Regions from separate parts of the Undibacterium sp. YM2 genome, predicted to be linked through region 4. Evidence: predicted binding sites of a transcription regulator. Region 4 holds the regulator's gene; each other region holds the start of a gene.

Region 1 (7,553 bases), 750 kb from region 4:
ACCTGGCCCGGCAGATAGGTTGCAAGTCAGTCGAACCCTGCAAGCCTGAAAATGCGCAAAAGCATTCTGGCTATCTGGTTGGTGGCACGTCCCCCTTTGGCACCAAAAAACTCATGCCCATCTATGTGGAGCGCAGCATACTTGCCCTGCCAAAAATTTATATCAATGGTGGCCAGCGCGGCTATCTGATAGGTATAGCTCCCGGCTTGCTGGAAAGTCTCTTGCAGGCACGGCCAGTCGATTGTGCCATCGACGAATGAATCCAGTTTCAAGAATTTTGCGAGGCTGGCTGATTCTGCTACTGGCCTGGCTTATACTTGCGAAGCTTAAAGAAATGAAGGAATAAGATGAATACAATTCTGGCGGCAGTTGCCGCTTACCTGATCGGTTCACTGTCGTTTGCAGTGGTGGTCAGCAAGCTGTTTGGCCTGGCTGATCCGCGCACTTATGGCTCAAAAAACCCGGGCGCGACTAATGTACTGCGTAGCGGGAACAAGGCGGCAGCGATACTGACCCTGTTGGGCGATGCCTTCAAGGGCTGGTTGGCGGTATGGCTGGCAATCCGCTACCAGGATCAGTTTGATTTGGGTGACGCCGGTGTTGCCATCGTTGCCCTGGCAGTATTCATCGGTCATTTGTGGCCAGTGTTTTTCAAGTTCGTTGGCGGCAAGGGCGTAGCGACGGCAGCCGGTATCTTGATCGGCATTGATATCTGGCTGGGTGTGGCGACACTGGTGAGCTGGCTGATGGTGGCGTTTGCTTTCCGTTACTCTTCACTCGCAGCCCTGGTCGCGGCGATATTTGCGCCTTTTTATTATGGTCTCTTGTTTGGGCCTGACATCAAAATGGCGGCCATTGCCGTGATGAGCGGGCTGCTGGTGTATCGCCATAGCCAGAATATCGCGAACCTGATCGCAGGCAAGGAAAGCCGTTTGGGTAGCAAGAAGACGGCAGTGAAAGATGACAAGAAAGACGGCAAGAAAGAAGATAAAACGCAGGACAAGAAAAAATAAGTCTTAAATATTGCAAATAAATCTAGATTATTCGCTACCCCTCACTTATGCTTAAAAAGCTCCATGCTTTTTTATTCATAAATGAGGGGTTTGCTTATGCTGACGCGATTTGTGAAACTTTGGATGGCAGGCTTGTTCACTCTGGGCTTGATGAGTTTTCCGGCCCAGGCGGCAGAGCATGGCAGTGCCAATGAGGCCAAGGCCATGGTGCAAAAAGCCATCGATGCGATGAAAAAGCATGGTGTCGAGGCGACTGTAGCCGAGATCAACAAGCGCGATGGTCAGTATCAGGACCGTGACTTATATGTCGTTGTGTATGACATGAATGGCAAAAATCTCGCCCACCTGAATCCCAAGATGGTAGGCAAGGAGATGTTTGACCTCACCGATGTCGATGGCAAATTTTTTATACGCGAGCGTATAGAACTGGTCAAAGCCAAGGGCAAAGCCTGGCAGGATTATAAATTCGTCAACCCCACGACCAAGCAGATCGAACCCAAGTCCATGTATGTAGAGAAATTCGAGAATGTGATCGTTGGCTGCGGCATCTATAAATAGTGCTGCCGTGGATAAAATCAGGCGGCGATCAATTCCTGTAAAGGCCAGCGCGGCTTCACATTAAATCCGTAATCTTTGGTCGCCAGGCCGGGATTGTTTTTCAGGCGCATGGCACCTGCAAAGGCGATCATTGCACCATTGTCGGTACAGAATTCCAGCTCAGGGTAATACACCTGGAAGCGCTTCTTCGCTGCTGCCGCATTCAGGGACGCGCGCAACTGCTGGTTGGCCCCAACACCACCAGCGATCACCAGACGCTTCAGGCCACTTTCTTTCATCGCGGTGACGCATTTGGCGGTCAGCACTGCGACGATGGCATCGACAAAACCACGCGCAATATTTGCCTTGTCCTGCTCACAGATATTTGATGGATGGTTTTTGACGACTGTCAGCACCGCTGTTTTCAAACCAGAAAAGCTGAAGTTCAGGTCCTTGGAGTGCAGCATGGGACGTGGGAACTGGTAAGCTGCAGGGTCGCCAAATTCTGCCAAGCGCGAGATAGCCGGTCCACCGGGGTAAGACAGGCCCAGCAATTTGGCTGACTTGTCAAAAGCTTCACCTGCAGCATCGTCCAGGGTTTCGCCCAGTAACTGGTAACGACCAACGCCATCCACCCGCATCAACTGGGTATGCCCGCCAGAGACCAGCAGGGCGATAAAGGGGAACTCCGGTGGCTGGCTGGCGAGCAAGGGGGACAGCAAATGGCCTTCCAGGTGATGGACACCGAGCACGGGCTTATCGAGTGCCATACCGAGGCCGCAGGCAACCGCGGCACCAACCAGCAGGGCCCCGGCCAGGCCAGGCCCCTGGGTATAGGCAATCGCATCGATGGCCTGTTTGTCTGTGCCAGACTTAGTCAGCACTTCAGTCAGCAGGGGCAGGGCGCGGCGTATATGGTCGCGTGACGCCAGTTCAGGCACGACACCACCATATTCCTGGTGCATGGCGATTTGCGAATGCAGGGCATGCGCAAGCAGGCCGCGCTCTGTGTCATACAGGGCCAGGCCGGTTTCGTCACAGGAGGATTCAACGCCGAGAACTATCATATCTGTTTCTAAGTAAGGGAAAAGCAAGCGAATGACATAGGCATGGCAAGAATGCAAGTGATTGTCCGCTTGTATTCCAGCGCAGGGATTGGTGTGATTCTTGCTATTGCTGGTAAACGTAATTATATCTGGCATGGGCCATCAATGCGCGGCAAAGCAAATACTGACGAAGCGACAACACCGGCAACACCAGCATCAACCAGTCTGCGGATTGTGGTGGTGAACACGGTCATCCAGCGCGAAGACGAGTTGCAGGAACACGCCCAGGCACAATTGGCCCGCTCCCGCGCCTTGCGCATAGGCTTGCTGCAAGCGGGTTATAACATCATCGCGGTTATTCCTGGCGACATCTATATGAGCGAGCGCATCGCCCAGTTGCAGCCAGACATGATCATTATTGATGCCGAGTCTGATTCGCGTGATGTGCTGGAACACATGGTCATGCTGACCCGCGATGCGCCTCGCCCCATCGTCTTGTTCACTGAAGATGGCAACCAGTCGAACATGGCTGCAGCCATGGAAGCTGGCGTCTCGGCCTATGTAGTTGCCGGTTTGCATTCTGAGCGCATCAAGCCTGTGCTGGATGTTGCCATGGCGCGCTTCAATGCAGATCAAAAGCTGCGTAGCGAATTATCCGATACCAAGGCCAAGCTGCAGGAGCGCAAAACCATAGAACGTGCCAAGGGTTTGCTGATGGAGCGCCATCATCTTTCAGAAAACGAGGCCTATCAAAAAATGCGCAAGCAAGCCATGGAAAAGAACCTGAAGCTGGTCGATCTGGCGCAGCGCATGCTGGATGTGGCGGATTTGCTCGGTGGCTGATCTGCTTTGCGCATGGAAATGGTGCATTGCGTCATTTAAGTGCGCGTCAGTTGGTGTTTTTCAGGGATTTTTATGTCACCACGCTGGCCTGAGGATAAGAGTCTTTTAATTTGAGCTGGCACGGCAATTGCTGTAGCTAAAGAAAGTGCCAAAGCTGGTGCTTAAGAAAAAATGTGAGTCTGACTAACGGCGGCCACCTCACAAGACAAAGGTGTCTTTCCATACGGTTTATCCGTGGTGGAACGACACCTTTTTTCATTATAGAAATCAATTTAGCTGGAGTGCAGACATGTCGAATCAGGAAACTTCTAATCATCTCATCAAGACGCAGGTAGAAAATGAACCTAATTTTAAACGTCGCAGTTTCTTGCAAACTGCTGCACTGGCAAGCGGGGCAGGCATCATGGGCTTGAGTACTGGTGGGGTATGGGCTGCGGGATCAGACAAGCCAGAAAAAGAAGAAGTGCACATAGGCTTCATTCCTCTGACGGATTGCGCTTCGGTGGTGATGGCATCGGTGCTGGGTTTTGATAAAAAGTACGGTATCAAGATTATCCCGAGCAAAGAATCTTCCTGGGCCAGCGTGCGTGACAAACTCGTCAATGGCGAACTCGATGCTGCCCATGTTTTATATGGTTTGATTTATGGCGTACAGCTTGGGGTAGGCGGGAATAAAAAAGACATGGCCGTGCTGATGACGCTGAACAATAACGGCCAGGCCATTACCTTGTCGAAGAAGCTGGCAGAGAAAGGCGCTGTAGATGGCGCGGGTCTGGCCAAGCTCATGCAAAGCGACAAGCGCGAATATACTTTCGCCCAGACTTTCCCTACCGGCACCCATGCGATGTGGTTGTATTACTGGCTGGCAGCACATGGTATCAACCCCATGAAAGATGCCAAGGTGATAACCGTGCCACCACCGCAAATGGTGGCAAATATGCGGGTCGGTAATATGGATGGTTATTGCGTAGGTGAGCCCTGGAATCACAGGGCAATTGCCGACGGCATAGGCATTACGGCCACAACGACACAGGACATCTGGAAAGATCATCCAGAAAAAGTTTTGGGTACCACTTCTGAATTCGTACAGAAATATCCAAACACGGCGCGGGCAGTTGTCGCCGCTATTCTCGATGCCAGCCGCTGGATAGACGCGTCCTTGTCCAACAAGACCAAGATGGCAGAAACCATTGCCGACAAATCCTATGTAAACACCTCGGTCGATGTCATCAATCAGCGCATTCTGGGACGCTATCAAAATGGCTTGGGCAAGACTTGGGACGACCCTAACTACATGAAATTTTTTAATGACGGTGCAGTGAATTTCCCTTACCTGTCTGATGGCATGTGGTTCCTGACCCAGCACAAGCGCTGGGGTTTATTGAAGGCGGATCCCGATTACCTGGCGGTGGCAAAAGCGGTTAACCGCATCGACATCTACAAGGACGCCGCGACCATGGCCAAGGTATCCGTACCAAAAGACCCTATGCGCAGCAGCAAGTTGTTGGACGGTACGGTCTGGGATGGCAAGAACCCGGCTGCCTACGCAGCTTCTTTCAAAATCAAGGCTTAAGGAGTTGCCATGAATACCCTGGTACATGGTGTAATGCCCGCAACAGACGATGCCGCCAGCGCTGCAACGACAACGAAGGAAGTAAACGTGGTCAAGGAAATCAAACCTAAAAAAGAAAAAAAGCCACGTTCGTTCCGGCCTTTTTTCCTGAGTGTGTTGCCGCCTTTGTTTGGTGTCGGCATGCTGATATTGATCTGGGAAATCATTGCAATCAAGAACACGACTTTTCCTTCACCATGGGTGACTTTGCAGGAAGCCGTTAAGGTATTCTCTGATCCCTTTTATCAAAAAGGGCCAAATGACCAGGGTATAGGCTGGAATATTTTTGCTTCGCTCAAGCGGGTTGCAGTTGGCTTTGGCTTGGCTGCAGCGGCAGGTATACCGTTGGGGTTTTTGATAGGCCGTTTCAAGTTCCTGTCCGGCATGTTTAATCCCATCATCAGTCTGTTGAAGCCGGTCTCGCCGCTGGCCTGGCTGCCTATAGGTTTGCTGGTATTCAAGTCGGCTCATCCGGCGGCGATCTGGTCTATTTTTATTTGTTCAATCTGGCCCATGATCATCAATACTGCAATCGGTGTGCAGCGCGTTCCACAAGATTATATGAATGTCGCTCGCGTGCTCAATTTGTCTGAATGGAAAATCATCACGCGCATTCTCCTGCCCTCGGTGCTGCCCTATATGCTGACCGGCGTCAGGCTGGCGATAGGCACGGCATGGCTGGTTATCGTTGCGGCAGAAATGCTGACCGGTGGTGTAGGCATAGGCTTCTGGGTCTGGGACGAATGGAATAATCTGAACGTTCCACACATCATCATCGCCATCGTCGTCATCGGCATGGTGGGGCTGATACTTGAGCAAATCCTGGTGGCGATAGCACGCGCCTTTACTTATGAAGATGTGGGGACATGATCATGAATGAAATCGACAACAAGTACATAGAGATCAATCAGGTAGAGATGGTCTTCAATACCAAAAAAGGCAGTTTTCATGCATTGCGCGATATCAACCTGAATGTCAAAAAGGGCGAGTTCATCACCCTGATCGGTCACTCTGGTTGCGGAAAATCGACGCTGCTGAATCTGATTGCTGGTCTGACTAATGCCAGCTCCGGCACCTTGCTGTGCGCACACAGGGAAATTTCTGGACCATCACCAGAACGCGGCGTGGTATTCCAGAATCATTCTTTATTACCCTGGCTGACCTGCTATGAGAATGTCTTCCTGGCGGTGGAGCGCGTATTTGGCGCAACCGAGAATGGGACGAAACTGCAAAAGCGCACCATGCAAGCCCTGTCACTGGTGGGGCTCACGCATGCCGAGAAAAAACGCCCGAATGAAATTTCCGGCGGCATGAAGCAGCGTGTAGGCATAGCCCGGGCGCTGGCGATAGAACCAAAAGTCTTGCTCATGGACGAGCCCTTCGGTGCTCTTGATGCCCTCACGCGGGCTCATCTGCAAGATGAGTTGCTGAAGATCGTCGCCAAGACGCAATCTACCGTCGTTATGGTGACACATGATGTGGATGAAGCGGTGTTATTGTCAGACCGTATCGTCATGCTGACCAATGGCCCGGCAGCGACTATAGGTGAAATCTTGAAAGTGGATCTGGACAGGCCACGTGACCGCGTGGCACTTGCGCAAAACCCACAATATGCAGCTTACCGCACTGAAGTACTGGAGTTTTTGTATCACCGCCAATCACATCCTGTGCATGATGCTGCCTGAACTTGCCTGAATGCAGTATTTGCTGGGAGCGGTGGTTTTTAGTTTCTTTAAAACCACCCGCATGCAGAAACTCCGTCGCCGCCGCCATTTCATTGTTTTCTGGCAATGAAATGGCGTTTCCGCATTTTATTTGTAGTCCATGCAATAAATTATCTAAATGCAATGTTTGGAATGTTTTGTCATCAAAAGAACTACAATATGAAATATAAGTATCCGTTCAATTCACCAAATGAAAAATAGTTTTCATTTTTAATGCGGCTAATTGTGACAATATGTGCGGAAATCAATTAAATCTATGAGAGAATGCCTAATTGTTTTGGAAACATTTTTTTACAGATTCATAGGGATTTGTTGATGTGAATGTGGTCAGGGATACCTCTGGGCAAATAATTGTTTTGCCGCAAGAGTGCAGGTATTTTTTCCATGAATGCGCAACAGGTTCTGGCTTTTTATATTGATTGCATGACATGTTTCGCTGGCTTTTTCTTAATGAAAGTGCATTAACGCCTGCCGAGCACGCTGCATGGAAATTAAGTGCACTACGTATCATTTTGATGTCCGGCTTTGTGCTGGAGGCGGCAGTAGCGATTCACAGTTCCCTGGACGCAATCGCAGTTGGTGCTTATCAGGTGCTGTGGGTGGTTGGCTTTTTCTATGCGGTGCTGGCATTGGGCTTGTACTATTCATCCCGTCATCTGCGCGCCGGTGCCGCTATACTCATAGGCACGGTATATGCGTCTGCATTCGCCATTGTTTGTCTCGTCGATCAGTTCGAAATAGCCAAGTTTGGCTATATCTTCATCTATACCACCCCCAT
Region 2 (7,553 bases), 1.9 Mb from region 4:
CCGCAATTTAAATAATCGAGCCAGTAAGTATCAGTATTGCACTCTTAAACCTCACCATTTTTAAAACAGCGCTGTGCTATTGCAAGTTACTTGCTGGTTCGCGGGGGGCAGGGAACTGCACGGATAAATGCGATAAACCCCCGGCATCATCACTATGCCGCAGACCAATGCTGCGCTGAATGCTCCAGATAGCAGAATGGCTGCCGTACAGCAGCCATTCTGAGAGTGCAAGACGTGCAATATTACAGTCTGTTAGTGATGCGCCCCATGTCCACCTGTGGATGCACCACCATTACCATCCGGCAGCACGACCTTGACGTTTTGCATCATGCCCTGGTCTTCGTGATCGAGGATATGGCAATGCAATACGTACTCACCGATATAGCGCTGATAACGGGTACGGGTCTTGACGGTGTAGCCTGGCGTCGCCATGATGGTGTCTTTCCATACTCCCTGCATACCGGCATATTGCCCTATCGTCGGTGCTGTCGTATCTTTGAGTGCACTGACATCGACACCGTTTTTATCGGTGATGCTGATAATCTGATAGGGATTGACGTGGATATGGAAAGGGTGCTGTATCGGTGCTTCACCGGTGTCGGTCGGGTTGTAAGAATTGATATGCCATTCCTGTACCTGACCCAAGATCAGGGTCTGATGAACTTCTGACGGTACATAGGGTGCACCATTGACGTCAAAGGCAATTTTGCCGCCGCGCTGATCAATGCCCAGTACCAGATCGACCGGTTTTTGTGGGTCGGTGAGTTCGGATTCAGGGATGGCTTTATGCGGCACGAATTTCGTCAGTTTCAAGCCATCTTTCAAATCCCTGATGATGGTATCGCGCACACTTCTTGACAACAGACCGGCGGCACGTACCAGTTCTTTGGTGACGAATTGCGTTTGATCACCGCTGGTCTTATTGCCTATCGCATGGATCACCGTGATCACCTTCGCATTATTCGGCTCGGCAGAAACAAAGTCAGGCGCGCCGGAATCGCTATAGACGCAATAATCACCTTTTTCTGGAAGGCTGAACAGGATGTCGCTGCGATAGCCCGGTTGCAAGGTATTGGTCACCTTGGCGAAAGCGCTGGGGCGGGTCAGGCCATCGGTTGCGACTTCAAACTGCAATACGTCTATGCCGTTGCAGGCATTTTTAACCTCGGCTTGCAGTGTCTCTGGTGTATTGGCGGTGGGTGTCAGCTTGCTGATGTCGTTGATTTTGCGGATACGTAAAACGATGGACTCACGTACACCTGCATCTATCAAGCGCCAGCGATACAGTTTGCCTGCTTCCATCACCAAAGGTTTGGCAGGATTACGTGCGAAACCGTTGATCAGGGTATTACGGCCAGACTTGGTCCAGGCAGTGGGGGCGAATTGCGCCTTAAAGTCTTGCACTATGCCTATGTCTCCCTTTTTACATAGCCAGGTACCATCAGGGTTGGTCTGTATGACGTCTATTTCTTTGCCAGGGTTCTTGGGGTCAGGTCCCTTGATGAAGCAGGCATAGGGAATCTGCTGCATGAGCATCACTTCGCCATAGCTGCCCGCAGCAGGCTTGAAGGGATTGAGCAAGGTGTCGAGATCACCATTGCTGAGTATGGTAGGCTGCCTGTCGCCCTTGACGATCAGCGCACCTGCCATGCCGCTACCTACCTGTATAGCGGTTGAGCCATGCACATGCGGGTGATACCAGAAAGTGCCAGCCGGGTGATCCCCCGGCACGTTGTATTCGTATTCGAAATTGACCTTGGGCTTGATCGCCAGCAGCACATTGTCGCTATTGCCCGATGGTGAAATCCACAGGCCATGTGAATGCAGATTGGTGGTGTTGTAGCAATGCGGAGTATTGACATTGTCTTTCGCGACCAGCTCGCAACCCGGTTCCTTGTCGAGGCGGTTACTGAGGTCAAAGCGCACGGTCTGCCCTGGTTTCATGACTACCGTAGGTGCAACAAAGTCGGGGCGCAGCAGATTGGGTACACCAGAAACATTGCGGCCATACGAACGCAGGGACACCTGGTCATACTCGCCTGTAGAAGGATTGTAGATAAACCCCGGTGTCATCTGTATGGGCAGGAAATAACGGATTTCACGGCCCGATCTTTCCACCATCTTGCGCTGCTCACCACTCAGCAGATTGGCTGCGGGCTTGATCAGGTCTGCCGCTACATCGCGGTCATCGATCTGGCTGGCAAGCGGCGGTGCTGGTGGCGTCTCTTTGATTTTGGCCTCTTGTGCCAGAACCGCATGACAGAACATGCTGGCCCCGGTCACGGTGGCGACACCAGCCAGGCGGCGCATTTGCTTTAATTGTGTGTGCATAAGATGATCTCAAATCGGAGTGAGGAGGATGAGGAAGATATCAACGGTATTTACTTGCCATTTCAGTTTATAAAATTGACATGTATCTTGCAACAAAGTTAAGCAATCGCTAGCACAATTTTGTTGTTTTTTCGACAAATCTTTCAATTACTTGCAATTGAAACACTCATCGTGAGCGCGCCGCCCTGCGCGGCCTGCATGGTTTGCTCCGGTCTGGCTATTCAAAAGAACTAGTTCTTCCAGATATGCCTCCCCTCCTTTTGCATGGAAAACAGCAACCGTCAGACGAATTTCTTAATACCCCTACTCTTTGTAAGCTGATAGCACCTATAAAAGTAAAAGGAGCTGTCATGGCCAGTCAGGGCAAAGCGTATGCGGTGCTGGGTTCCAGCACGCTGGCGTTCACTGTATGTTTCACCATCTGGATGATGTTTGGTGTGATCGGGATACCCATCAAGACCGCCCTGCATCTGAATGAAACCGAATTTGGTTTGCTGACAGCCATGCCGGTGCTGACCGGTTCGCTGATACGCGTACCACTGGGCATCTGGACAGACCGTTTTGGCGGTCGCATCGTCCTGTTTCTGCTAATGCTATTCACAGTAATACCTATTTATCTGATCAGCTATGCCACGGCTTACTGGCATTTCCTGGTGCTGGGCTTGTTCGTTGGGCTGGCAGGTGGTTCTTTTTCTGTTGGCACTCCTTACGTTGCACGCTGGTTCAAGAAGGACAGGCAAGGCCTGGCCATGGGCATCTTTGGCGCTGGCAACTCGGGGGCGGCTGTGAATAAATTCATTGCTCCCGCCCTGATCGCTGCCGCGGGCTGGACCCTGGTACCCAAGGTGTATGCAGGCTTGATGCTGGCTGCAGCCCTGATCTTCTGGGTGTTCTCTGCCACTGATCCCAGCCATAACGTCAAATCCAATATCAGCTTCCTGGCCCAGCTCAAGATGCTGAAAGACCCGAAAGTCTGGCGCTATTGCCAGTATTACTCCGTCGTGTTTGGTGGCTATGTGGGTCTGAGCCTGTGGATGGTCAAGTATTACGTGACTGAGTATGGTTTCGACATCAAGAGCGCCGCCCTGCTGGCTGCCTGCTTCTCTTTGCCTGGCGGCGTCCTGCGCGCCTTTGGCGGCTGGCTGTCCGATAAATTTGGTGCCTATAAAGTGACCTGGTGGGTCATGTGGGTGTGCTGGGTCGCCTTCTTTTTGCTGTCTTATCCGCAAACTGATTTTACGATCAAGACCATCAACGGCATGCAGACCTTCCATATCGGCCTGACACCAATGCTGTTCACGACCATCCTGTTTGTCGTGGGCATTGCGATGGCTGTTGGCAAGGCATCTGTCTTCAAATTCATCTCGGATGACTACAGCAGCAATATCGGTGCCGTATCCGGCGTGGTTGGCCTGGCTGGCGGTCTGGGTGGTTTCATCCTGCCTGTGCTGTTTGGTGCGATTGTCGATGTGACAGGAGTACGCAGCTCGTGCTTCATGCTCTTGTACGGCACGGTCTGTGTGTCCCTGGTATGGATGCACTTCCAGTTCCGCAGAGAGGGCATGCTGGCGGCACAGGCAGCCATGCCAGCCTGACATCTGTGAGCATTTTTTGATTACAAGTTATTTGAAAACCAGGAGCATATGATGAGTCATGTATTAAACCGCTGGGAGCCAGAAAATATTGAATTCTGGCGCAAGGAAGGCAGCTCGATTGCCAACAGAAATTTATGGATATCCATCCCCAGCCTGATGCTGGCATTTGCGGTCTGGATGCTGTGGAGCGTGGTGGCAGCCAATCTCGACAAGGCGGGATTTCATTTCAGCAAAGACCAGTTGTTTTTCCTGACAGCCTTGCCCGCGCTGTCTGGTGCGACCTTGCGGATATTCTATTCTTTCCTGGTCCCCGTATTTGGTGGCCGCAAATGGACAGCGATTTCCACCGCAAGTTTGCTGATCCCCGCCATTGGCATGGGCTTTGCCTTGCAAGACCCGACGACCAGTTATTCGACCTTGCTGATATTGGCCTTGCTGTGCGGCTTTGGTGGCGGCAATTTCAGTTCCAGCATGGCGAATATCAGTTTCTTTTTCCCTAAATCACGCAAGGGTTATGCGACTGGCATGAATGCGGGCATAGGCAATCTGGGTGTCTCTGTCGTACAGTTTGTGACACCGTTCGTAATTTCTTCCGCCATGTTTGGCGCAGCCGTCTCTGGCGAAGGTTTCCTGTTCCATAATGCCAAGACAGGCGCAGACCACATGTACTGGCTGGCGAATGCCGGGTTTATCTGGGTACCATTCATCGTCGTGGCAACCCTGATGGCCTGGTTTGGCATGAATGATATTGCCTCTGCCAAGGCGTCTTTCGCCGACCAGGCGGTGATCTTCAAGCGCAAGCATAACTGGCTGATGTGCTGGCTCTACATTGGCACCTTTGGTTCTTTCATAGGTTTTTCGGCTGGCTTTGCTATGCTGATCAAGGCGCAGTTCCCGGAAATTGATGTGGCAAAATTTGCCTTCCTCGGCCCCTTGGCTGGTGCGCTGGCAAGGCCGGTAGGCGGCATGATCTCGGACAAGATAGGCGGCGCGAGGTTGACCTTCTGGGTATTTGCTGCCATGACCATCACTATACTGGTGGGTATCTTGCCCGCTTTGCATGATCACCAGTTCATGATCTTCCTGGTGTCTTTCATAGGCATGTTCATTTTGACAGGTCTGGGTAATGGCTCTACGTTTTGCATGATCCCCATCATCTTCCAGACTGAACGTGAGCGCGCCGCCAAAGGCAAGGGCGAAGCTGCACTGAAGCAGGCCAGGCTGGATGCGGCCAAGGAATCTGCCGCTGTACTGGGTTTCTCCGGTGCGATAGGTGCTTATGGCGGTTTCTTCATCCCCCAAAGTTTTGGCACCTCCATCAAGATGACAGGTGCACCTGATATGGCCTTGTATGTGTTCATCGCCTTCTACATTTCTTGCATGGCCATCACCTGGTGGTATTACTCACGCAAGGGTGCAGAGATGCCTTGCTAGTTTTTTAATTGACAGAAATACCCTGAAACCAGCCTGTGTACCTACAGGCTGTTTTTTTTCGCGGAGTCGCCCTAGTTCTAAAGGACTAGATGACCTAGTGCGAATGCGCAACTTATTACACCGCACCGAAGAATGGGCGTAAGGCCTCTCCTTCCCTACACTTCCAGCATGCATTAAAGAAAATGTGGGTACATCCCCCACCTGATAAGGAGTTTACGATGAGTCATTTTCTGGATAGATTGAAGTTCATGTCGCGGGTGAGGTCTACCTTCTCCGATGGTCATGGTGCAGTGGTCGAAGAAGACCGTAAATGGGAAAATGCCTATCGCAGCCGCTGGCAGCATGACAAGATCGTGCGCTCTACGCATGGTGTCAATTGCACAGGTTCCTGCTCGTGGAAGGTATATGTCAAGAATGGCCTGATCACCTGGGAAACCCAGCAAACTGACTATCCACGCACCCGCCCTGACCTGCCGAATCATGAACCACGCGGCTGCCCGCGTGGTGCGTCTTACAGCTGGTATGTGTATTCCGCCCAGCGCGTCAAATACCCGATGATACGTGGCCGCCTCATGGAGATGTGGCAAGAAGCCCGCAAGACCATGGGGCCGATAGAAGCCTGGGAGAGCATCAGCCAGAATCCGGAAAAAGCCAAACGCTATAAATCCATACGTGGCCTTGGTGGTTTTGTGCGTGCTGACTGGGATACGGCGCAGGAAATCATCGCTGCATCGAATGCCTACACCATCAAGAAATTTGGCCCTGACCGCGTAGTGGGTTTCTCACCTATCCCGGCCATGTCCATGGTGTCCTATGCTGCCGGTTCACGCTACCTGAGCCTGATAGGCGGTGTGCCACTGTCTTTCTATGACTGGTATTGCGACCTGCCACCAGCCAGCCCACAAATCTGGGGCGAGCAGACTGACGTGCCTGAATCTGCCGACTGGTATAACTCGACCTACCTCATGGTGTGGGGATCGAACGTGCCGCAAACCCGCACGCCGGATGCCCACTTCTATACCGAGGTGCGCTACAAGGGCACCAAGACGGTAGCCGTCTCATCTGACTTTGGCGAGATGGTCAAGTTTGGCGATATCTGGATGGCACCGAAACAGGGTACCGACGCCGCACTCGCCATGGCGATGGGCCATGTGATATTGAAGGAATTCCATCTCGGTAACAAGTCAGACTACTTCCGCAGTTATGTCAAACAATATACCGACATGCCCATGCTGGTGCGTCTGGTCGAGCGTAATGGCAGCTATGTACCAGACCATATGCTGCGTGCTTCACAATTACCTGGCAACCTGGATGAAGCCAATAACCCGGAATGGAAAACCCTGGCCATTGATGAAATCACGGGTGAGATCGTGTCGCCGAATGGCTCAATAGGCTATCGCTGGGGTGAAGGTAAATTCGACGATGGTGCGAAAGTCGGCCGCTGGAACCTGGAAGCCAAAGACGGTAATACTGGCCGCGCAATTGATCCGCAACTGAGTCTGGTCGGCAAACATGATGAAGTAGTCACGGTAGGTTTCAATTACTTCGGTGGTACCGACGCAAACGATATGTTGCTGCGCCACTTGCCAGCAAAACGTGTGACTCTGGCCGATGGCAGTACTGCGCTGGTGGCGACTGTGTATGACTTGTCGATGGCGAATTATGGCGTTGACCAGGGTCTGGGCGGTGCGGTTGCCAGCTCGTATGACGATGATGTTCCCTACACACCAGCCTGGCAGGAAAAACACACCAGCGTCAAGCGTGAACTGGTCATACAGGTCGCTCGCGAATTTGCCCAAAATGCCCATGATACACAAGGCAAGAGCATGGTCATTGTCGGTGCGGCCCTGAATCACTGGTACCACAACGACATGATTTATCGCGGCATCATCAATATGCTGATGATGTGCGGTTGCATAGGTAAATCCGGCGGTGGCTGGGCGCACTATGTAGGACAGGAAAAACTGCGTCCACAGTTTGGCTGGGCACCGCTGGCCTTTGCCAGTGACTGGGTACGCCCTGCCCGTCAGATGAATGGCACCAGCTTCTTCTATGCCCACACCAGCCAGTGGCGTCATGAAAAACTGGCGATGGATGAGATACTCGCGCCGACTGCCGACAAGTCCAAAATCAGCCATATGAGCATGATAGATATGAATGCCAAGTCCGAGCGCCTGGGTTGGCTACCATCTG
Region 3 (7,553 bases), 3.1 Mb from region 4:
CTATGGAGTTGGCTCTATTTTGCATGGTGTCCTGCACATTCGCTGAGAATATAGCGATGCGAACCCCAGGATTTTGCTGCAAAATTTGCTCTGCGGCATCAGTGCCCAGCATGCCTGGCATATTAATGTCCATGGTGCAAAAGTCTGGTTTGTTCTCTGCGGCTGACTTGATGGCATCTTCGCCACTGCCCGCCTCAAAAAACTCCCAGTCTGGGTGCACTGCTTTGACGTGTGCACGAATCACCATGCGGGAGACTTTACTATCGTCAACAATTAGTAGTTTTTTCATAATATTTTTTATGCAAGATAAATGCACCCAAAGATTGTGAGTGGCAGCGCAAATTCATTCTACCTTAGAGCGACACAAAATTCGCCCTCCAGATGATCAATTAATGTTTCAAATGATTACGTTTTTTGCTTGAGACGTCGCCACAAAGTCGTCCTGCTGATACCCAGGTAGTCTGCCGCCGCTTCCCGGTTGTGCTTGAATTTTTCCATGACCAGTTCCAGCGACTCTGGTGCTGCCAGATCGCCAGTGCTGGCTGGGCTGCCCGACACTTCTGCACCGGGTTGTTGTTTATGTAGTTCAGGCAGGATTTTTGCCACAAAGGCAGGTGTCAGGGCTTGCAGGGGTTCTGCCGCCAGGAACAGGGCCAGGCGCTCCATGAGATTGCGTAATTCTCTTACATTTCCTGGCCAGTCATAGGCTTGCAGCAGGCTGTTGCAGCTGGCAATTTCTGCATGCAGATTGGCGTGTGGCCTGGCACCCATGGCAGCCAGCGCATGCTTGAGGCACCATACTGCGAGGGGCAGCAGGTCGTCAGGACGCTGGCGCAAGGGTGGGAGATGCAGGCGTAATACTGCAAGGCGGAAATACAGGTCGGCACGAAACTTTCCTTCTTTTACCCGGCTTTCGAGGTCGCAATGAGTGGCGCTGATGATGCGCACATCGACCGGGACAGGGCGCATGCTGCCCACGCGGTTGATTTCGCGCTCTTCCAGTACCCGCAACAGGCGGGTTTGCAAAGTCAGTGGCATTTCACCGATCTCATCGAGGAATACCGTGCCTCTGTGGGCAATTTCAAACAAACCTGCATGACCGCCACGCTTTGAGCCGGTGAAAGCACCTTCTTCATAGCCAAACAATTCAGATTCCAGCAGGCTTTCGGCAATCGCACCGCAATTCACGGCAACAAAGGGCTGGCGTGCCCGTGTGCTCTCTCTGTGCAAGGCCTGGGCTGCCAATTCCTTGCCTGTGCCTGTTTCACCTTGTAACAACACCGTTGCCGGGGAGCGGGCAAACAAGGCAATGGACTTGCGGGTCGCCTGCATAATGGCGGACTCGCCGCGCAAATCATTCAGGCCATGCTTGGCTCGTAATGATTCTGCCGCAGGATGATGTCTGCCTCTGGCTGATTCCAGTCGCGTCAGACGGGCGATTTCCAGTGCATCGTCAAAAGCCTGGCGTATTGAGGTGGCAGAATACATGAAAATGCCAGTCAGCCCGGCTTCCTCCGCCAGGTCAGTAATCAGGCCCGCGCCGACAATGACCTTGATGCCACTCGCTTTGAGTTCACTGATCTGGGCCCGTGCATCTTCTTCAGTAACATAGGTGCGCTGCTCCAGCGGAAAACCGAAAGTGGTTTTGAAATCCGCCAGCTCAGGCATGGTCTCCTGGTAATTGATGAGGCCTATGGCTGGCGACACCTTGCGCGCTCTTGCCAGTGCCTGCATGACATCAAAGCCACTGGCCTTGGCGATAACGACAGGGACGGGCAGGCGGTTTTTGAGGTAAGCGCCATTCGAGCCTGCCGCGATGACGGCATCACATCTCTCGGTTTGCAGGCGTTCTTTCAGGTATTGCGCCGCTCCTTCAAAACCCATGTGTATGGGTTCTATATCGGCGCTGACGTCATATTCAACCATGATGTCACGGAACATATCGAACAGGCGCGAGATGGAGACTGTCCAGATGACAGGTTTGTCGTGGGCGTCGCGTAGTGCGGGAGGTTGTTTCATATATGTTTCAATTGATGTTTCATAATTCAATATGAAACATCATTATGAAACAAAACTGCGTTACTGAACAGGATTTATTATCCTGGCTTGACGAATAAGTGTTTGATTTATATGCATATCAGACTGAAACAGTAGTGATCCCACGCATGCTGGCACACTGATTGCAATACGGATGCCAGAATCTGTTCATTAACCTGAAAGCATACACATGAGTACATACTCCGCAGGTGCCGCCTTCCGCAAGGCGATGCAGGAAGAATCCCCTCTGCAAGTCGTCGGTGCAATCAATGCCAACCATGCCTTGCTGGCTAAACGTGCTGGTTTCAAGGCGATCTACCTTTCTGGCGGCGGTGTCGCTGCCGGCTCCCTGGGTTTGCCTGACTTGGGTATTTCCAATCTTGACGATGTCCTGACCGATGTACGCCGCATTACCGATGTCTGCGACCTGCCTTTGCTGGTCGATGTGGATACCGGTTTTGGTTCCTCTGCCTTCAATGTGGCGCGCACTGTCAAATCCATGATCAAGTTTGGTGCTGCCGCGATCCATATCGAAGACCAGGTTGGTGCCAAGCGTTGCGGCCATCGTCCTGGCAAGGAAATCGTCAGCAAGCAGGAAATGGTAGACCGCGTCAAGGCTGCAGTCGATGCCCGTACTGACGATAATTTTGTCATCATGGCACGTACCGATGCACTGGCAGTCGAAGGCCTGGATGCAGCGATAGACCGCGCCCTGGCATGCGTAGAAGCAGGCGCCGACATGATCTTCCCGGAAGCGATCACTGAACTGGCGATGTACAAGCAATTTGCCAATGCCGTCAAAGTACCTATTCTGGCAAACATCACTGAATTCGGTGCTACTCCCTTATATTCCGTTGAAGAACTGGCCGCTGTAGATGTGGGCCTGGTCTTGTATCCATTGTCCGCTTTCCGTGCCATGAACAAGGCGGCAGAAAACGTTTATGGCGCGATACGCCGTGATGGTACGCAAAAGAATGTCGTTGATACCATGCAAACCCGCATGGAATTGTATGAACGCATCAATTACCACGACTTTGAGCAAAAGCTCGATGCTCTGTTTGCTCAGCAAAAAGCCAAATAATAATGATATAAGCTGTCCCGTCCTTGCGCTGCATCAAGCTGGAGGGTGGAAACAGCCCTGAATATGAACCTCTGGAGAAATAATCATGACTGAAGCAGTTCCTTTCAAACCTAAGAAATCCGTTGCCCTGTCTGGCGTTACTGCTGGTAATACTGCCCTGTGTACCGTAGGCAAAACCGGTAACGACCTGCATTACCGTGGCTACGACATCCTGGATGTGGCTGACGCCTGCGAGTTTGAAGAAATTGCCCATTTGCTGGTGCACGGCAAATTGCCTACCGTCGCAGAATTGCGTGGCTACAAAGCCAAGCTGAAAGCCCTGCGCGGCCTGCCAGCGAATGTCAAGGCAGCACTCGAATGGCTGCCTGCATCGTCCCACCCTATGGATGTGATGCGCACTGGTGTGTCTGCACTGGGTTGTGTGTTGCCAGAAAAAGATGATCACAATACCCCGGGCGCACGCGACATCGCTGACCGCCTGATGGCATCGCTGGGCTCCATGCTGCTGTACTGGTACCACTACAGCCATAATGGCAAACGCATAGAGACAGAAACCGATGATGAATCCATAGGTGGTCATTTCCTGCATCTGCTGCATGGTGAAAAACCAAGCGCATCATGGGAAAAAGCCATGCATACTTCATTGATACTGTATGCAGAGCATGAGTTCAATGCATCCACCTTTACTGGCCGTGTCATTGCTGGCACAGGTTCTGACATGTATTCTGCCATCACTGGTGCGATCGGTGCCTTGCGTGGCCCTAAACATGGCGGCGCGAACGAAGTTGCGTTTGAAATCCAGAAGCGTTATGACAATCCTGACGAAGCAGAAGCCGATATCAAGAAGCGCGTAGAAAACAAGGAAGTCGTGATCGGTTTCGGTCATCCTGTTTACACGATCTCAGATCCACGCAACAAGGTCATCAAGGAAGTGGCACGCAGCCTGTCTAAAGAGGCAGGAGCAATGAAGATGTTCGATATTGCAGAGCGTCTGGAAACCGTGATGTGGGATATCAAGAAAATGTTCCCGAATCTGGACTGGTTTTCTGCCGTGTCCTATCACATGATGGGTGTACCAACTGCCATGTTCACGCCTTTGTTCGTGATTGCGCGTACCTCTGGCTGGGCGGCTCACATCATAGAACAGCGTATCGACAACAAGATCATTCGTCCTAGTGCCAATTATGTTGGCCCTGAAGATCTGAAGTTTGTTTCTTTGAATAAACGCAAATAAATCAACGAGCATAAATAAGCCAGAGGTTGCAAGATGAAAGTGCAGGCAGACCTTTCTAAGCTCAGCATCAGACGCGCTGTGAAGCAGGATCTGCCGCGCCTGCTGGAACTCATCGCCGATGATGATCTGGGCAAAAATCGTGAAGGCGTCGGGTCGGATGCGGCATGTTATGCAGAAGCCTTTGACCGTATAACAGCTGACGACAACCAGTTCCTGATGGTGGCCGAGATGGATGGTCGCATCATTGCGATGCAGCAGGTCACTTTCATCCCCGGCCTGAGCAGAAAAGGCGCTACCCGCGCCATGATAGAAAGCGTGCGGGTTGATGGCTATCTGCGCGGGCAGGGCATAGGCCACTGGTTCATAGAACAGGCAATACAATTGGCGCGCGAGCGCGGCTGCCAACTGGTACAGCTGACCAGCGACAAGAAGCGCATACAGGCGCACAGATTCTACGGAAGCATGGGCTTCACGGCGTCCCATGAAGGCTTCAAATTGCAACTCTGAGCTGTTTTACCCAATATTAATATCTAAGAAATAGCGAGCCATGAATACTCAATTCCGCAAGCCACTACCCGGTACCACCCTGGATTATTTCGATACACGTGCTGCCGTCGATGCCATCGTGCCAGGTGCGTATGACAAGCTGCCATATACTTCACGCGTGTTGGCAGAAAACCTTGTGCGCCGCTGTGATCCCGCTACGCTGACTGATTCTCTGCGCCAGTTCATAGAACGCAAGCGCGATCTTGATTTTCCATGGTTTCCGGCGCGTGTAGTTTGCCATGACATTCTTGGACAGACTGCCCTGGTGGACCTGGCTGGTTTGCGCGATGCGATAGCCCTTCAAGGTGGTGACCCGGCACTGGTTAACCCTGTCGTGCCTACACAACTGGTGGTTGACCATTCGCTGGCTGTTGAATGCGGTGGGTTTGATCCGGATGCATTCAATAAAAACCGCGCCATTGAAGACAGACGTAATGAAGACCGGTTTGACTTCATCAACTGGACCAAGAAGGCGTTCAAGAATGTTGATGTGATCCCGCCCGGCAATGGCATCTTGCACCAGATTAATCTGGAACGCATGTCGCCGGTGGTGCAGGTCACAGATGGTGTCGCTTACCCGGATACCCTGGTAGGCACAGACAGCCATACGCCTATGGTGGATGCACTCGGTGTGATTGCGATTGGTGTTGGTGGCCTGGAAGCAGAGAGCGTCATGCTTGGCCGTGCATCCTGGATGCGTTTGCCAGACATCATCGGCGTAGAACTGACGGGTAAGCCGCAGGAAGGTATCACTGCGACCGATACGGTACTGGCCTTGACAGAATTCTTGCGCAATCAAAAAGTTGTGTCGTCTTATCTGGAATTTTATGGCGAAGGAGCATCCCACCTGACCCTGGGTGACCGCGCCACGATTTCCAACATGGCACCAGAATTTGGTTCCACTGCTGCGATGTTCTACATCGACGAACAAACCATCAAATATCTGAAACTCACAGGCCGTGATGATGAACTGGTCAAACTGGTAGAAACCTATGCCAAGGAAACTGGTCTGTGGGCAGATACACTGAAAAATGCGGAATATGAACGCGTGCTGCAGTTTGATCTGTCTTCCGTTGTGCGCAATATTGCTGGTCCATCCAACCCGCATAAGCGCGTGCCAACGTCTGAACTGGCAGCGCGCGGCATCAGTGGTACGGTAGAAGATGAGCCTGGCTTGATGCCAGACGGCGCCGTTATCATCGCTGCGATTACCAGCTGCACCAACACCAATAATCCACGCAATATGGTGGCTGCCGGTTTGCTGGCACGCAATGCCAACAAGCTGGGCCTGACTCGCAAACCCTGGGTCAAGAGTTCACTGGCCCCTGGTTCCAAGGCCGTGACCCTGTATTTGGAAGAGGCTAATTTGATGCCTGAGCTGGAACAACTGGGCTTTGGCGTGGTTGCTTACGCTTGCACATCCTGCAATGGCATGTCGGGTGCGCTAGATCCTGTCATCCAGAAAGAAATCATAGACCGTGATCTGTATGCGACGGCTGTGTTGTCGGGTAACCGCAATTTTGATGGCCGTATCCATCCGTATGCGCAACAGGCCTTCCTGGCTTCGCCACCGCTGGTCGTGGCTTATGCGATTGCTGGCACTATCCGTTTTGATATCGAGAAAGATGTGCTGGGCCTGGATGCTGCAGGCAAGCCGGTGACCTTGAAAGATATCTGGCCTACGGATGAAGAGATTGATGCCGTGGTTGCTGCCAGCGTCAAGCCTGAGCAATTCCGTAAAGTGTATATCCCCATGTTTGCCAAACAGGCAGATGATGGCGAGAAAGTCAGCCCCCTGTATGACTGGCGTCCACAGACCACCTATATCCGTCGCCCACCGTATTGGGAAGGCGCACTGGCAGGCGCACGCAGCATGAAGGGCATGCGTGCGCTGGCAGTATTGGGTGACAACATCACGACTGATCATCTGTCACCATCGAACGCCATCATGCTCGACAGTGCCGCTGGTGAATACCTCGCCAAGATGGGTTTGCCAGAAGAGGATTTCAATTCTTATGCTACCCACCGTGGCGACCATTTGACGGCGCAACGTGCGACTTTCGCCAACCCGACTCTGAAAAATGAAATGGTCGTGGTTGATGGCAAGGTCAAGGCAGGTTCACTGGCACGTATAGAACCAGAAGGTCAGATCACCCGCATGTGGGAAGCGATCGAAACTTACATGGAACGCAAGCAGCCGCTTATCGTGATTGCCGGTGCCGATTATGGCCAGGGTTCTTCGCGTGACTGGGCCGCCAAGGGCGTGCGCCTGGCAGGGGTAGAAGTGATTGTCGCTGAAGGTTTTGAGCGCATACACCGCACCAACCTGGTTGGCATGGGTGTCTTGCCGCTGGAGTTCTTGCCAGGCGTGAACCGCCTGACGCTGAACATAGATGGCACAGAGACCTTTGACGTCATCGGTGATCGCATGCCACGCGCAACCCTGACCCTGATCATCAACCGCAAGAATGGTGAATCAGTGGCAGTGCCTGTGCTGTGCCGCCTCGATACGGCAGAAGAAGTATCTATTTACGAAGCCGGTGGTGTCTTGCAGCGTTTTGCGCAAGACTTCCTGGAATCTGTCAAGGCTGCGTAAGTTTCATACGATATATTTCCAGTGCTTTTCTTGATGGAAAAGTGCTGGATTTGAGTTGA
Region 4 (7,553 bases):
GGGCGGCAGTTGCAACATACGGAATGCGACCACGCCCAATACGGCAGCAGCCAGCAATAAAAGTGTGGTGTCCAGTCCTGTCATGTCGTCTATTATTGCCGATTTATCGCCTTGTCATCCTGCTTTTGGGCAAACATAATTCATTACGTTACAACTGGCAAAGTTTTTGCTTTGCGGATTTCGTTTATACTTCTGGCATGAATGAACTGAATGCACCTTTAACTTTTAAACAACAAGCACCGACAGACCCGGCTGTCGCAGCACAACGCGCCCTGAAACTGGCTCGCGAGACCCTGCAAATCGAGGCCGATGCCCTGTTTGCCCTGCAAAAACGCCTGGGTAATGGCGATGCGGCAGGCTTTGCGCAGGCGGTCAGCATGTTGTTGGCATGCCACGGTCGTGTCGTGGTTTCTGGCATAGGCAAATCTGGCCATATTGCGCGCAAGATTGCGGCAACCTTCGCCTCGACTGGCACGCCCTCGTTTTTTGTCCATCCGGCTGAGGCTGCGCATGGCGATCTGGGCATGGTCACTTCGCAAGATGTGTTTATTGCGATCTCGTATTCTGGCGAAGCGTCTGAGCTGATGTCCATCCTGCCCATCATCAAGCGCCTCGGTGTGAAGCTGATTGCCATGACAGGCAACCCGGAATCCAGCCTCGGCAAGCTGGCTGATATCCACCTGAACCTGCATGTGGATAAGGAAGCCTGCCCGCTGAACCTGGCACCGACTGCCAGCACCACAGTGACGCTGGCGCTGGGCGATGCACTGGCGGTGGCGGTACTGGATGCGCGTGGCTTTAGAGAAGAAGACTTTGCCCGTTCGCACCCTGGTGGCTCGCTTGGTCGCCGTCTGCTGACCCACGTCAGGGATGTCATGCGTGTTGATGAGGCCATACCCCAGGTAGGGCCGGAAACCAGCCTGAAAACTGCGCTGCTCGAAATCACCAAAAAAGGCATGGCGATGACCGCTGTAGTGGATGAGCAGCAGCATGTGCTGGGCATCTTCACCGATGGTGACTTGCGCCGCCTGATGGATGGCACGCGTGACTTTACCCAGTTGCGCATTGCCGATGTCATGAACCACGCGCCACGCCGCATACGCCCGGAACAATTGGCTGTCGAAGCCGTCGAAGTCATGGAAACTTACCGCATCAACCAGTTGCTGGTCGCTGACGATAGCGGCAAGCTGGTGGGTGCCTTGCATATCCATGACCTGACCAGGGCCAAGGTGATCTGATGAATAATTCTGTAGATTCTGTAGAAAGAGCCAGCAAAGTCCGGCTCATGATTTTTGATGTCGATGGCATACTGACTGATGGCAGCCTGTACTTTGGGCCAGACGGCGAAATGATGAAATGCTTTAATGTGCTGGATGGGCAAGGCATCAAGCTCTTGCAGCAGGCCGGCATTATCACGGCCATCATCAGTGCGCGGCAATCGGCCATCGTCAGCAAGCGTGCGGCTGATCTTGGCATCAGCCATGTCAGCCAGGGTATCCATGACAAGAAAAGTGCATTTCTTGAACTGCTGGCGAAGCTGGATATCCCTGCTGAACACTGCGGCTTTATCGGTGACGACGTGATTGATTTACCGATACTGACCAGGGTTGGCTTTGCAGCCAGCGTACCAAATGCCCATGCTGAAGTACAACAACGTGTGCAGTACATCACCAGGGCCAGTGGCGGCCAGGGTGCTGCGCGCGACGTCTGCGACTTCATCCTGCGTGCTCAGGGCAAATATGAACAGGCTTTACAAGCATATCTGACATGAAACCCCAAATGACCATAGACCGCTTCCGCATCTGGCTGGCCGTGATCCTGCTGGGCGTGATCACCATGGGCACCATCTGGGTCATGGAAGTCATACGTCGCCATGCCGATGATGAGCAAAGCCGTACTTCTGCCAGGTCAGCACCGGATTACTATGTCGAGAAATTCAATTTCATCCGGCTGTCTAACAATGGCAAGGCCAATTACCATATCACCGGTGACAGCCTGGTGCATTTGCCGCGGACTGACAATATAGAAATCAAGCATCCGCAGATCAACAGCTTTGATCAGGGCAGGCCTCCCCTGCACCTGCGTGCTGAACTCGCCGTTGTATCGCAAAAATCTTCACTGACCACACCCAAGCGCGAGCATGATGAGGTTCACTTGCATGACAATGTCAGCATGGAGAGACCTGAGGGCCTGAGTTCACAATTTGTGCGTGTGGAGTCTGATTATCTTTTGCTCTTGCCGGACGAAGACATCGTTAAAACCGACAAACCGGTTTCAATTACGACTGGCAAACTGCATTCAACTGCAACTGGCATGATTGCCAATAATTCAACCCAAGGCCTGGAATTGCTGAGCAAGGTTTACATTCAACTCAAGAAACGTGAACCTGCTCCCAAAACCGGGACTAAATAAGCAAGAAAGCGAATATGCACATGATCAAAACATCATTTAGCGTCACACGCTTGATCAGCCTGGCCTGCCTGGGCCTGGCCTGTGTTTCTGCGAATGCAGAAAAAGCCGACAGTAATAAAGAGACCATCATCAAAGCCGGTTATGGCATCAGTGATGGCAAAGCCAGCGTCAGCAGATTATCCAAGGGTGTGTCCCTGGTGCGTGGCACCCTGACCGTCACTTCTGAGAGTGCTGTCGTGACCGAAGCCCCGAATGGTGATCAGTTTGTTGTTCTGACAGGTGGCGGTGGCCGCAAAGTCACCTTCCGCCAGAAACGCGATGGTGGCCCTGATCTGTGGGTAGATGGCGAAGCTGACCGTGCTGAATACAACCAGAGTACAGAAATCGTCAAATTCATTTCCAAGGCCAAGGTACGCTACCTCGAAGGCAAGCGCGTCACCCAGGAACAGGAAGGTGAATACCTGTCTTACGACAGCAAGAATGACGTATTTGTTGGCACGAATTCAACCAGTGGCCAGCATGTAGATGGCTCAGGCAATATCACCATCACCTTGCAACCAAAACCAGAAAAACAGGCTAAATAAGATGACAGCACAGTCAAGCAGCACCTTGCTTGTCAAGGGCTTGCAAAAGCGCTATGGCGCGCGCCAGGTGGTACGCGATGTTTCCCTGCTATTGAAAAGTGGCGAGGTGGTGGGTTTGCTGGGGCCGAATGGCGCAGGCAAGACCACCTCGTTTTACATGATCGTTGGCCTGGTACCTTCCGACGCTGGTGATATCACGATTGATGACGTGAATATCTCGCAACTGCCTATCCATGAGCGCGCCGTACTGGGCTTGTCTTACCTGCCACAGGAAGCTTCGGTATTTCGCAAGCTGACGGTGGAAGACAATATCCGTGCCGTACTCGAATTGCAAAAAGACAGTGAAGGCAAATATCTCGGTGCCAAAAAAATTGAGCAAAGGCTCAACGCTCTGCTGGCAGACTTGCAGATAGAAAAAATACGTGAAAGCCAGGCGCTGTCACTGTCAGGTGGTGAACGCCGCCGCGTCGAAATTGCCCGTGCACTGGCGACCAATCCTCGCTTTGTCTTGCTGGATGAGCCCTTTGCCGGTGTTGATCCTATCGCCGTCATTGAAATCCAGCGCATCGTGCGCTTCCTCAAGGAGCGCGGCATCGGTGTGCTGATCACCGACCATAATGTGCGCGAAACCCTGGGCATCTGCGATCACGCCTATATCATCAACCAGGGCGCGGTACTTGCCAGCGGCAAGCCTGACGACATCATACAAAATGAATCTGTACGTCGCGTTTATCTCGGAGAACACTTCCGGATGTGACGGGAATCATCATGAAACAAAGCCTGCAACTACGTACCTCACAACATCTGGCCTTAACGCCGCAATTGCAGCAATCGATACGATTATTGCAGTTATCCACTTTGGAATTGCATCAGGAGCTGGAGACGCTGCTGACCGATAATCCCATGCTGGAACGCGTCGATGATCCCCTCGATCACGCCGTACGCCTGCTGGCCGACGGTGCCATCAATACCAGCAGTACTTCTGCCGATGCCGGCATGGAAGCACCGGCAGCAAGAGAAGACAGTGACAAGTCAGCAGAACCGGCTGCCGCTGATGCAGAAACCGTCATCAGCAATGACAGCACCACCTCCAGCGAAGAAGACTGGGGCTTTGATGATGTGCAGCATGGCAGCAAGTCTGGCGATGATGAAGATGGCCGCCCCCAGCTCGGTGCAGCCCATATCACCCTGCGTGAACACTTGCTGGAACAGATGCGCCTGAACCTGCGCGAACCGCGTGACCGTGCCCTGGTCGAGCTGATGATCGATGCGCTCGACAATAACGGTTACCTGACCGAAACATTAGATGAAATACATGCCAGTTTGCCACTGGAACTGTGCGTAGAACCAGAAGAACTGGCGTTTGCGCTGAACATGCTGCAAAGCTTTGATCCCGCAGGTGTCGGTGCGCGCAGCCCGTCTGAATGCCTGGCCTTGCAAATCAGGCGTTTACCAAAAGTTGCTTTCGTCACACGCAGACTGGCATTGCAAATTGTTGAAACGCAACTGACTTTATTTGCACAAAGAGATTTCACCAAACTCAAGAAAATCTTCGACTGCGACGATGAAGATTTGCGCGATGCACAAACTGTCATTCGCCTGTGCAAACCACGCCCCGGCCTGGCCTTTGCTGCTGATGAATCTGACTATGTCGTACCTGATGTGATCGTCAGAAAATCCGGTAACGGCTGGCAAGTCATGCTGAATCAGGATGTCATGCCCAGGCTGCGGGTAAGCAGCATGTATGCCAACATCATGAAGCAAAACCGTGGCGAAGCTGGCATGGGCGCACAATTGCAGGAAGCACGCTGGCTGATCAAGAATATGCGGCAACGTTTTGAGACTATATTGCGCGTTGCACAAGCGATAGTCGAAAGGCAACGCAATTTTTTCACCCACGGTGCTGTTGCAATGCGCCCCCTTGTTTTGCGCGAAATTGCTGATACACTAGGATTACACGAGAGCACTATCTCACGTGTAACAACCCAAAAATACATGTTGACCCCACATGGCATGTTTGAGTTGAAGTACTTTTTCGGCAGCCATGTCGCGACGGAAACAGGGGGTGAAGCTTCTTCCACCGCGATACGTGCACTCATCAAGCAGTTGATAGGAGCAGAAGACCAGAAAAGCCCACTCTCTGATAGCAAAATTGCAGACATGCTGGGTGAACAGGGCATGGTAATTGCCCGACGGACAGTTGCCAAATACCGTGAAGCCCTCAAAATCCCCCCAGTGAGTTTGCGTAAATCTTTGTAAGCAGTCCTTGTAATCACGGTTTGAATTGCTATATATGATTTAGCTCAAGGCTAATAAATGCTGAGAGCGTATCGTAATAGCAAGCAACATCACTATAGGAGCACAGTATGAATCTCACCATCAGTGGACACCACGTCGAAGTAACTCCTGCAATTCGTGAATATGTACATACCAAACTAGAACGTATCAGGCGGCATTTCGACCAGGTCATTGATATCGCCGTCATCCTGACGGTGGACAAGCTCCGGGAAAAGGAAAAACGACACAAAGCTGACATTAATTTGCATATTAGCGGTAAAGATATCCACGTTGAAAGTCTGGCGCATGATCTGTATGCAGCCATTGATGCACTGGTAGATAAACTTGATCGTCAGGTCATCAAGCATAAAGATAAAATTCAAGACCATCAGCACGACGCCATCAAGCACATACCTGATCCGGCATCGGCTTCATAAGACCCCAGTCCTTACCCGAACAGGGTTGTGGACATCCAAAACAAGGACGCTAGAAGGCGTCCTTTTTGTTGGGTGCATGGTTTTTTGTAGGTCTAGTTTCTGACATTTAAAATAAATAATTTACTTTTATTGTCGTTTGTCACATACGCTGCTTAACAAGCTGCGAGTTAGTTGATTCACGGCATTTATATTAACGTCATTCCAGCGTGCTTTTAGCTGGAATCCAGCGACGTTCGTTATATGCCGAGGTGCTTATTGCAAGTGGCGCTTTGACTGAAGCGATTGCCCTCCGTGGATACAAGCCGGGTCCCGGCCCGGCAGCCGAAATACTTTCTTTGCGTCGCCAAAGTAAGTATTCAAAGAAAGGCGACCCAGGCGCAGCCGCCCCTTCGGGGTGCCCATTTGTGCAGTACAAAAAATGGGAAGATCCGAAACTCGCTTCGCTCAAACAGCGGCTCTTCTTTTTCCATTTTCTGTACTGCACAAATGGCGGCTACACATGGGAACTGCGGAAAGTCAAAAGCAACCCCAAAATTCAACGGCAACGGCAACGGCAACGGCAACGGCAACGGCAACGGCAACGGCAACGAGCATGATGCGTTTACTCTATTTCCTCATAAACATATACACCCCGTGACGCCCTCGTCTGACAAAGTTAAAATAGCAGCTTCATCCCCTACCCTGCATAGTCAACCACCATGAGCGAATTTGTACTTACCTCCGTCAAGAACAATATAGGCTATATCACCCTCGACAGACCCAAAGCGCTGAACTCGCTGTCACTCGATATGGTAAGAGCACTGACAGCGACCTTGCTGGCCTGGCATAATGATCAAAGCGTGCGGGCGGTGTTTATCCACAGCAGCAGCGAGAAGGCATTTTGTGCCGGTGGGGATATCCGTTTTTTCTATGACGTTGGCACTGCCACACCCAAAGGTGACTCCGCCCTGCTGGAAGATTTTTTCACCGAGGAATATGCCTTAAATCATTTAATCCATTTCTACCCAAAACCCTATATCGCGCTAATGAATGGCGTCGTCATGGGTGGTGGCATGGGTATCGCCCAGGCAGGGCCAGATTGCCGTTTGCGCATCGTCACCGAGCGTACCAAGATGGCGATGCCGGAAGTGAACATCGGCCTGTTCCCTGACGTAGGTGGCGGTTATTTCCTGTCTCGCACTGCGGGTGAAATTGGTACTTACCTTGGATTGACTGGCGATATCATCACCGCCGCTGACGCCATTTATGCAGGTCTGGCGGATGTCTATATACCTACTGCAGAAATACCGGCACTGATGAATTTAATCAGTGAAAGCACAGCCACTGATTTGCGCGTGGCGATACGCGATTTCGCGGCAACTTTTGCAGACCAGGCAAAACCAGATACCAGCAAACTGGCATCGCAACATGCGTCCATCAACGAGATATTCACAGGCAATAGCGTCACTAGCATCTGTGAAAGACTGCAGCAAAGCAACAACGAATTCGCCCAGCAAACCCTGGCCACCATGCAAAAACGTTCACCTCTGCTGATGTCAGTCACACTGGAACAACTGCGCCGCAGTAAAGACATGACAGTATCAGCCTGCCTGCGCATGGAAAGAAACATGGTACGCCATTGCTTCAAACATGGTGAAGTGCTGGAAGGTGTACGTGCCCTGGTGGTAGACAAAGACAATACACCACGCTGGTCACCTGCAACTTTGGCGGGAGTAACCGCCGAACAAGTGACAGGATTCTTTGCAGAAGCATGGCCTGCTCATGCGCATCCTTTGCGGTATTTGGAAGGGTGAGTTGAAGAATGACTAATCAGACCTTTGAACAATCGCAGCAAAAAAAATTG

Evidence for each region. Region 4 encodes sigma-54, which starts transcription at its own class of promoters, with help from an activator protein. Its sites were predicted from a motif close to TGGCANGNAANCTGCTTT; they were not measured.
Region 1: the regulator sigma-54 is predicted to act here: its motif matches at 3,556-3,573, upstream of UNDYM_RS05665 (CmpA/NrtA family ABC transporter substrate-binding protein).
Region 2: the regulator sigma-54 is predicted to act here: its motif matches at 2,408-2,425, upstream of UNDYM_RS23155 (nitrate/nitrite transporter).
Region 3: the regulator sigma-54 is predicted to act here: its motif matches at 2,170-2,187, upstream of prpB (methylisocitrate lyase).

What each region holds. Positions count from the first base shown of each region.
Region 1 is NZ_AP018441.1:1,239,639-1,247,191, forward strand. Features, by position in the region: gene ybaK (Cys-tRNA(Pro) deacylase) at 1-260, shown strand, start outside; gene plsY (glycerol-3-phosphate 1-O-acyltransferase PlsY) at 348-1,013, shown strand; gene UNDYM_RS05650 (cache domain-containing protein) at 1,110-1,571, shown strand; gene tsaD (tRNA (adenosine(37)-N6)-threonylcarbamoyltransferase complex transferase subunit TsaD) at 1,589-2,617, opposite strand; gene UNDYM_RS05660 (ANTAR domain-containing response regulator) at 2,762-3,439, shown strand; gene UNDYM_RS05665 (CmpA/NrtA family ABC transporter substrate-binding protein) at 3,729-5,012, shown strand; gene ntrB (nitrate ABC transporter permease) at 5,022-5,921, shown strand; gene UNDYM_RS05675 (ABC transporter ATP-binding protein) at 5,924-6,736, shown strand; gene UNDYM_RS05680 (bifunctional diguanylate cyclase/phosphodiesterase) at 7,204-7,553, shown strand, end outside.
Region 2 is NZ_AP018441.1:5,042,421-5,049,973, forward strand. Features, by position in the region: gene UNDYM_RS23150 (multicopper oxidase family protein) at 253-2,331, opposite strand; gene UNDYM_RS23155 (nitrate/nitrite transporter) at 2,682-3,926, shown strand; gene UNDYM_RS23160 (NarK family nitrate/nitrite MFS transporter) at 3,975-5,360, shown strand; gene UNDYM_RS23165 (nitrate reductase subunit alpha) at 5,579-7,553, shown strand, end outside.
Region 3 is NZ_AP018441.1:3,585,195-3,592,747, reverse strand. Features, by position in the region: gene UNDYM_RS16270 (response regulator transcription factor) at 1-289, opposite strand, end outside; gene prpR (propionate catabolism operon regulatory protein PrpR) at 406-2,019, opposite strand; gene prpB (methylisocitrate lyase) at 2,228-3,118, shown strand; gene prpC (2-methylcitrate synthase) at 3,204-4,352, shown strand; gene UNDYM_RS16250 (GNAT family N-acetyltransferase) at 4,386-4,859, shown strand; gene acnD (Fe/S-dependent 2-methylisocitrate dehydratase AcnD) at 4,900-7,494, shown strand.
Region 4 is NZ_AP018441.1:492,629-500,181, reverse strand. Features, by position in the region: gene UNDYM_RS02415 (monovalent cation:proton antiporter family protein) at 1-84, opposite strand, end outside; gene UNDYM_RS02410 (SIS domain-containing protein) at 198-1,238, shown strand; gene UNDYM_RS02405 (HAD family hydrolase) at 1,238-1,771, shown strand; gene lptC (LPS export ABC transporter periplasmic protein LptC) at 1,768-2,412, shown strand; gene UNDYM_RS02395 (LptA/OstA family protein) at 2,427-2,996, shown strand; gene lptB (LPS export ABC transporter ATP-binding protein) at 2,998-3,753, shown strand; gene UNDYM_RS02385 (RNA polymerase factor sigma-54) at 3,765-5,255, shown strand; gene hpf (ribosome hibernation-promoting factor, HPF/YfiA family) at 5,363-5,710, shown strand; gene UNDYM_RS02375 (enoyl-CoA hydratase/isomerase family protein) at 6,409-7,503, shown strand.